One region of the Arthrobacter sp. E70 genome, then DNA from elsewhere that is predicted to be linked to it. Evidence: riboswitches for the same ligand, from Rfam matches in the RefSeq annotation. Region 1 holds a riboswitch; the other holds the start of a gene.
The links. Region 1 has a riboswitch for glycine ahead of AC3IMC_RS20055 (methylenetetrahydrofolate reductase). Riboswitches for the same ligand answer to the same signal wherever they lie in the genome.
Positions count from the first base shown of each region.

Region 2: another riboswitch for glycine. It lies ahead of gcvP (aminomethyl-transferring glycine dehydrogenase); the one in region 1 lies ahead of AC3IMC_RS20055 (methylenetetrahydrofolate reductase).

Region 1 covers NZ_JBYQFR010000025.1:6,944-11,360, reverse strand. The annotation lists gene AC3IMC_RS20060 (hypothetical protein) at 1-643, opposite strand, end outside; gene AC3IMC_RS20055 (methylenetetrahydrofolate reductase) at 742-1,605, opposite strand; glycine riboswitch at 1,758-1,857, opposite strand; gene purU (formyltetrahydrofolate deformylase) at 1,944-2,807, opposite strand; gene cycA (D-serine/D-alanine/glycine transporter) at 2,867-4,378, opposite strand.
Region 2 covers NZ_JBYQFR010000023.1:2,217-6,633, reverse strand. The annotation lists gene AC3IMC_RS19740 (MFS transporter) at 1-1,044, opposite strand, end outside; gene AC3IMC_RS19735 (TetR/AcrR family transcriptional regulator) at 1,121-1,657, shown strand; glycine riboswitch at 1,745-1,842, shown strand; gene gcvP (aminomethyl-transferring glycine dehydrogenase) at 2,034-4,417, shown strand, end outside.

The DNA of each region.
Region 1 (4,417 bases):
CCGCGCCGATGCCGAACGGAAGGGCCCTGCCGAACAGCGCAGTCCCTTGCCGCTTGAGCAGGTTCTTCAGGAAGGCGTGCTGGATCCTCTTTCGGACACTGCCGAAGCCGGGAAGCGATGACCTGGACAGGACGTTCCCCCAGACGTCCGTGGGCCTGGCTCCACCCGCTGCCTGGCCGCTGAGCGTCCCCAGCAGGGCGGTCCCTTCCTCCCCAAGCATGATGGCCATGACCATAGTGCCGGCCTTCTCGGGGTCGGTGAGGCGGATGCCGTGCAGTTCGGCCAGCGAGGTGGCGTAGAGGGCCGTTGCTTCCAGGAAGCCAACAGTTGCGGCCGCGGAAAGTCCCAGCGATGCGATGGTTCCCACACCGGGGACGACGCCGGTAGCACCCACCAGTGCGCCGCCGCCGGTGACCGCGCGCAGGTAGTCGCGCTCGGCGATGTCGGCTAGTTGCGCGGCGGTGGCACGGGGATGCTTCTTTTGCAGCCGCCGGATGTACGCAACCACGAGGGGCCGCTGGATCTGCACCGCCTTCATGAGCATGTTGTGGACACCGGGCTTGGGCTTGCCTTCGGCATCGAACATTGCGTTGTGGGCGGTTTCCTGTGCGATTCGTACTGCGGGATTGCTGCGCCTGGCCATGGTCACCTTCATTCAAATCGACCTGCAGCGGGTGAGCTGCCGTGCTTTTCCATCCTATGTGGAGAAACACTAAGCATGCTGAACTTTCCCGCTTCCCCTCACAAGCTGCCCCCGTCGCTGGCCTTCCAGCTGGCGATACCGGCCAGGTTGTTGAAGGTATAAAGGTGGATTCCTTCCACCGCTCCTACGCGCTGGAGTTCCGCAACGAGGGACACGGGCGAATAGTGGCCGCCCTGGAGCAGGCGGCGGCCAAGGGGACCCTTGCGGTCCAGCAGTTTGAGGGAGGGGCCCACACCGATCTTGGTTGCAAGGGAAATTAACTGGCCCCGGGGGACGGCCCCGGATACTCCTGCCCAGACGGGCAGCCCCACCCCTTCCCGGCGGAGCATTTCGGCATACCACTGGATGCGGGCGGCCGAAAAGCACAGTTGCGTCACCACCGAGGACGCCAGATGCTGCTTTTCCAGCAGGGCATCAAGCATGTGCAGTTCGCTGTGACCCGGGTTCCCTTCGGGGTAACCCGCCACACCGGCCCGGATCCGTCCGCCGGACACCTCCGCGAGGTCCTCCAGCAATGAGAGGGTGCTGTCATAGCTGCCGGCGGGCACCCCTGCGTCACCACCGACGGCGAGCACCTCCGTGATGCCTGCGTCCTGGCAGTTCCGCACCACGCCGGCCAGTTGCTCGCGGCTTTCGATGCTTCGTGCGGCCAGGTGCGGTACAACCTCGAAGCCAAGGTAGGCAAGTTCGATAGCAGTCCGGATGGTGGCCCCGACACCTTGGCGGGGCAGGCAGGTCACCGCCAGCTTTGTCCCAACGGGCACGGCGGCCTGGATGCGGGCCGCAACACCCTCCGCGGGAATGATCTGCATCCGGACAGGCAGCACCGTCCCGGAATTGTCGACCTGCCCTTCCGCGGGAAGTGGTGCAGCGGCGGGTGGCATGAGGGATTGAATCGTCATGAGGAACTCCAGGTTCGGCCGGCCACGGGGGCACGGCATGGATCGGGTCCCTCCCCGCTCTGTATTGGACCTGAGAGATTCCGCATGCCCAGCCAGGGCCCGCTTGCACCGTCGGTGAGTGCTGCCAGAGCAGCACTGCTTTCCAGAGTCGCCTCGCCGTGACGGTACATGGGCCTGAGAGATTCCTGGGGAGGATTTGCTCCTACGGCGCCTGCCCGGTGATGGCCGGGAGGACTCTCCCGCCACAGCTCGAAAGGCTGTATTCATGTGTGTTGGTGCGGCCGGTGCCTGCCCCTCCGGATGGGGAGCAGGCACCAGCCACGTCGGTGAACCCGCAGTTAGCGGAGGATGACCGTCCGGTTGCCGGAGAGGACTATTCGTCCTTCAGCATGCCAGCGGACGGCATTCGTGAGGGCCTTGCACTCGGCATCGCGGCCAACGGTGACCAGGTCCGAGGCGGAGTACGTGTGGTCCACCTCGATGACCTGCTGCGAAATGATGGGCCCCTCATCGAGCTCCGAGTTCACGTAGTGGGCTGTGGCTCCCACCGTTTTGACGCCGCGCTCGTAGGCCTGGTGGTAGGGCTTGGCACCCTTGAAACTGGGCAGGAACGAGTGGTGGATGTTGATGGCCCGGCCGTCCAGCTTGCGGGTCAGGCCGTCGCTGAGCACCTGCATGTAGCGGGCAAGCACCACCAGCTCCACGGAGTAATGGTCCACCAGGCCCAGCAAGCGCTCCTCCGCATCCGTCTTGGTGTCCGGAGCCACGGGAATGTGGTGGAAAGGAACACCGTGCCACGCCGCAAGCGGTTCCAGGTCCGGGTGGTTGGACACCACGGCGGCGATCTCCACGGGCAATTCCCCGCTGCGGGCGCGGAACAGGAGGTCGTTCAGGCAATGCTCGTACTTGGAGACCATCACCAGGATGGGCTGCCTGCGTCCGTGGCGTTCCAGGCGCCAGTCCATCTGCCATTCCTGGGCCACCTGCCCGAAACCGGCGCGGAGGCGGGCAAGGTCGATGTCAACCTCGGAGGTGACGTGGACGCGCATGAAGAACCGGCCGCTTGCCCTGTCGCCGAACTGCTTGATGTCCACGATGTAGCATTCCTGATCCAGCAGGAATGCCGACACCGCCTGGACAATACCCAGGGCATCCGGGCAGTGGAACGTCAGCACGAATTCCCTGCCCGTCTCCGGGGGCACGGCCTGGAGCCGGTCTGCCGCGGGGGTTCGGGCCTCGGCGGTGCGGGCGTCGGTGCCGATCACCGCTTGACCTGTTCTTCGGCGGCTTCATCGGCGGCACCCCGCCGGACAGCCATGCCGGATGCTGCCTCAGCGAAGTCCTGGTCTGCCTGCAGTTCAGCTTGGAAGGTGGCAAAACGGGCCTGGTGCGCGGGCCGGCGCCGGAGGACGAACCATGCGGCGCCCAGCATGATGAACCACACCGGGGTGACCAGAAGGGCCACCAGGGTGTCCGGCTGGGTGGTGAGGGCCCAGATCACGAAGGCGAAGAAGGCGAAGACCACCCAAACCATGGCAACGCCGCCGGGCATTTTAAACTTCGATGCCTCATGCAGGTGCGGCCGCCGGCGGCGGAAGGCAATGTAGCTGGCCAGGATGATGGACCAGACGAAGACAAAGCAGACGGCGGAGACGGTGGTCACCATGTCGAACGCCTTGCCCACGTCCTGGCCCGCGTACATGAGGACGACGCCGGACAGCAGCAGCACGCAGGAAAGGAACAGTGCGTTCTGGGGTACCTTCCGCCGGGACAGTTTGCCAAAGACGTCCGGCGCGTCGCCTTCCTGGGCAAGCCCGAAGACCATGCGGGAGGTGGAGTAAATGCCGGAGTTGGCGGAGGACATCGCGGAGCTCAGCACCACGAGGTTGACCACGGTGGCTGCGGCGCCCAGCCCCGCCAGGGAGAACATGGCGATAAAGGGGCTGTGGCCGGCTTTGAACTCGGTCCAGGGGGTGACGGCCATCAGGATGATGAGGGCACCTACGTAGAAGAGGAGCACCCGGATGGGAATGGAGTTGATGGCCTTGGGCAGGTTCCGCTCCGGGTTCTTGGCCTCGGCAGCGGTGGTACCCACCAGTTCGATGCCCACGAAGGCGAAGACGGCGATCTGGAAGCCGGCCACGAAGCCCATGAATTCGTTGGGGAAGAACCCGCCATGGCTCCACAGGTTGGTGAACGTGGCAGGGCCGGCGTCGGACTGGAAACCGGTGAGAATCATGAACAGGCCAACGATGATCAGCGCGGCAATGGCGATGATCTTGATCAGGGCGAACCAGAACTCGGTCTCGCCGAACGCCTTGACCGTGACGAGGTTCAGGAGCAGGAGGATGGCCACGGTGGCCAGCCCGGGAATCCACTGGGGAACCCCGGGCCACAGTTCACGGGAGTAGCCCGCGATGGCGATCACATCGGCGATGCCGGTGATGACCCAGCAGAACCAGTAGGTCCAGCCCGTAAAGAAGCCGGCCCACGGACCCAGCAGGTCAGCGGCGAAGTCACTGAACGACTTGTAGTTGAGGTTGCTGAGCAGCAGTTCACCCATGGCACGCATGACGAAGAACAGCATGAAGCCGATGATCATGTACACGAAGATCACTGAGGGGCCGGCCGCCGAGATGGTCTTGCCGGAGCCCATGAACAGGCCGGTGCCAATGGCGCCGCCGATGGCGATCAGTTGGATGTGGCGGTTGCTGAGCTGCCGCTCCAGGTGCGGGGCTCCGCCGCCGGGGGACGTCGGGGAGTGGGTCGTCATTGAGGAACTCCATCGTTCGAGCGGCACCCGGGGTGTCGC
Region 2 (4,417 bases), on a different contig from region 1:
AGCCACCACGAAGCCCGGCCGGACCTTCCGGACAAGCGGCACCACCACCAGTCCCGCCACCACGGTGGCGGCCAGGGCGGGGATCATCGCGATGCCTGCGGAGGACGGGGTCATTCCTTCGAGCAGCTGGAGGTGCTGGGCCAGGAACAGGATGAACCCGTTGAAGGAAAACAGTGCCAGGATGTTGGCGCCGATGGCCATGCTGAAGACCCTGTTCCGGAACAAGGACATATCGAGCAGCGGGTTCTTGAGGCCGTGCTGCCGGCGCACGAACACCGCGCCCATCGCCACACCGAAGGCAATGCCGGCAAAGCCCGCCGGGCCGGAGGCCTGGGTGGCAACCTCCTTGATCCCGTACACCGCGGGAACCATGGCAAGCATCGAAAGCAGGACACTGGGGATGTCCACCGCCCCGGGCGCCGGATCCCTGGATTCGGGAATGAATGCCGGTCCGAACCCCAGCTGGGGAAGCATGAGGGGCAGCGCGACCAGGAAAACCGCGCCCCACCAGAACTGCTCCATCAACCAGCCGCCGAAGATCGGCCCCAGGGCCGCGCCACCGGAGAATCCGGCTGCCCAGATGGCAACGGCGAGCCGCCGGCGGCCGGGCTCCGGGAAGATGTTGCGGATCAGTGACAGGGTGGACGGCATCAGCATGGCGCCGAAAAATCCCAGCGCTCCCCGGCCGGCAATCAGCCACTCCGCGCTGGGGGCAAAGGCCGTGACGGCAGAGATACCCGCGAAGCCTGTGCTGCCGATGGTCAGCAGCCGCCGCCGCCCGATCCGGTCACCCAGGCTTCCCATCGAAACGAGCAGCCCGGCCAGCACCAGGGGGTAGACGTCCACGATCCACAGCAGTTGCACGCCCGAAGGCTCGAGGGCGCGCGTGATGGCGGGCAGGGCGAACGTCAGGGCCGTGTTGTCCACGGCCACGAGCAGCACCGGGAACATCAGTAACGCCAGGGCCAGCCAGTCACGCCTCGGCGAAGGCGTCGCGGGGCTCTCCGTCTGGCCTGGTGCAAGAGAGCTGGTCGAAGTGGTCATGGAAATAACTATACCGTCCAGACGGTATAGTTTCAGATTATCCGGTTTCGACCTGGTCAAGGGCATGATGGGAGGCATGCCCCGCAAGCCCGTAGCCCGAGATGCCGTCCTTGACGCCTTTGAGTCCCTCCTCATCGAGGTGGGCGAGAGGGCGGCGACCCTCGACGCAGTTGCCCGGAAAGCAGGCGTGTCCAAGGGGGGCCTGCTCTATCACTTTCCCAACAAGGAAGCGCTCATCGAGGTGCTGCTGGAACGGCTGGACGTGCTGGCCGGCGCGGACGCGGACGCGATGGCCGAAGCTCCCGAAGGAGCCGCGGCCTACTTCATCAGGTCCTCGGTCTGGGCGGACACGCCCCTGGACCGGGCCATCGTGGCAGCCACCCGGCTTGCCGAGGTGGCGCACGAAGAAACGAGGCGGCGGTTTGCCGCAATCCAGCGGCGCTGGCTCGACGAGATCGCCGCGGATGTAGGGCCCGCCCTGGCCAAGGCCGTGCTGTACATGGGCGACGGCCTGTACTTTAACGCCATGCTCTCCGTGGGGCCGGTTCCCGAAGGTGGAGCGGCGGCGGACGTGGACGAGTTGCTGGCCGCGCTGGAGCGGCTCCGGCGGTAGGAACCATTTGCCCCGCGGGCTCCCGCGTAGGAGAATTAAGCGCTGTGGGAGCCTCAGTGTTCCCGCAAAATCCAAATGAATAGCCTTTGATCTGCGGCGGGAGAGTCCTGCCGGAAGTACAGGCAGGCGCCGTAGGAGCAAACCCTCCCCAGGAATCTCGCAGGCCCCTGTACCGCCGCGGCGAGGCACCTCTGGAAAGTAGCAGGCAGCGTTCCCTGCCACCCTGTCGGGAGTGGAAAGCTGCTGTGCTCACCGACGGTGCAAGCGGGTCCTGTCCAGGCAGGCAACGCGGAAACTCTCAGGTCCAATACAGAGCGGGGAGGAACCCGAATCGCTGTGGCGTACCCTGCGCCGCCTGAGTAAATGGAGTTCCTTCGTGTCGGTTAGTTCAGCCTCCACCACCTTCGTAGACCGCCATATCGGCGCGCGCCGCCAGGCCGACGTCGAGACCATGCTCAAGGCCGTCGGGTACGACAGCGTCGACTCCCTGGTGGACACCGCCGTTCCCCAGGTCATCCGCCAGGAAACCGCCCTTCGGCTCCAGGACGCCCTCAGCGAGGTTGAGGTCCTCGCGGAGCTGCGGAAGCTCGCCGGGAAGAACAAGACCGCCGTGCAGCTGATCGGCCAGGGTTACTACGACACCGTGACGCCGCCGGTGATCCGCCGGAACATTTTGGAATCCCCGGCCTGGTACACCGCCTACACGCCCTACCAGCCCGAAATTTCCCAAGGCCGGCTGGAGGCACTGCTGAACTTCCAGACCATGGTCCAGGACCTGGTGGGCCTGCCCATCGCCAACGCGTCGCTGCTCGATGAAGCCACGGCAGTGGCAGAGGCCGTGCTGCTGATGCGCCGGTCCAACAAGACCAAGCCCGCCGCCGAGGGCAAGACCGTCCTGGACATCGACGTGCTGCCGCAGACCATTGCGATCGTCAAGGGCCGTGCCGAGGCGCTCGGCTTTGAGGTGGAGGTCGCGGACCTGTCCCAGGGCCTGCCCGACGGCGACATCAACGGCATCGTGCTGCAGCAGCCGGGCGCCTCCGGCCGGGTGTGGGACCAGTCCGCCGTGATCGCCGCCGCCAAGGAACGGGATGCGCTGGTGACGGTGGCCGCCGACCTACTGGCCCTGACCCTGATCACCCCTCCCGGCGAGCAGGGGGCCGACATCGCCGTCGGCTCGGCCCAGCGCTTCGGCGTCCCGCTGTTCTTCGGTGGCCCGCATGCTGCCTACATGGCTGTCCGCAAGGGCCTGGAACGCTCCCTGCCCGGCCGCCTGGTGGGTGTGTCCAAGGACGACGCCGGCGTCCCGGCCTACCGGCTGGCGCTGCAGACCCGTGAGCAGCACATCCGCCGCGAGAAGGCCACGTCCAACATCTGCACCGCCCAGGCGCTCCTGGCCATCGTTGCCTCCATGTACGCCGTCTACCACGGCCCGGACGGGCTGAAGGCGATCGCCGAGACCGCTCACAGCCACGCGCGCACCCTCGCGGCCTCCCTCGAGGCCGCCGGAATCGACGTGGCCCACCGGAGCTTCTTCGACACCCTGACTGTCCGGGTCCCGGGCCGTGCAGCTGCGGTTGTTGCCGATGCCGAGGCGCGCGGCATCAATCTGCGCCGTGTCGACGCCGACACCGTGGGCATCTCCCTGGACGAAACGACGACGGCGGCCATCGTCGCCGAGGTCGCGGACGTCTTTGGCGCCACCGTGGCCGGGAGCGAAGGCTTTGCACTGGAAGCCGGCGTCGAGCGTTCCTCCGACTACCTGCAGCACCCGGTGTTCAACACCCACCGCTCAGAAACCCAGCTCCTGCGCTACATCCGCAAGCTCTCCGACCGTGACCTGGCCCTGGACCGCACCATGATCCCGCTGGGCTCGTGCACGATGAAGCTGAACGCCACCGCCGAAATGGAAGCCATCTCCTGGCCCGAGTTCGCCTCAATCCACCCGTTCGCCCCGGATTCCCAGACCGCAGGCTGGCGCGAACTCATCACCGACCTGGAAGCTGACCTGACCGCCATCACCGGCTACGACCAGGTGTCCATCCAGCCCAACGCCGGGTCCCAGGGCGAACTCGCGGGCCTGCTGGCCATCCGCGGCTACCACCACTCCCGCGGAGACCAGCAGCGCAACGTCTGCCTGATCCCGGCCTCGGCCCACGGCACCAACGCCGCCTCGGCCGTGCTTGCCGGCATGAAGGTCGTCGTCGTCGCCACCGCGGCAGACGGCACGATCGACCACGCCGACCTCGAGGCCAAGATCGAAGCGAACCGGGACGCGCTGTCCTGCATCATGATCACCTACCCGTCCACGCACGGCGTCTACGACGGCGACGTCCGCGAAGTCTGCGACGCCGTGCACGCCGCCGGTGGCCAGGTCTACATCGACGGTGCCAACCTCAACGCCCTTGTTGGCCTCGCCCAGCCGGGCAAGTTCGGCGGCGACGTCTCGCACCTGAACCTGCACAAGACCTTCTGCATCCCGCACGGCGGTGGCGGGCCGGGCGTCGGACCGGTCGCTGCCAAGGCCCACCTGGCGCCGTTCATGCCGGGCGACGCAAACACCTGGAATGCCGGGTCGGGTGCCGCCGACGTGCCGATTTCCGCCTCCCGCTTCGGCTCGGCCGGTGTCCTGCCCATCTCCTGGGCGTACGTGAAGCTCATGGGCGGTGAAGGCCTGACCGAGGCCACCAAGTCCGCGCTGCTCGCCGCCAACTATGTTGCCTCGCGCCTGAACGAGTACTTCCCCGTCCTCTACACGGG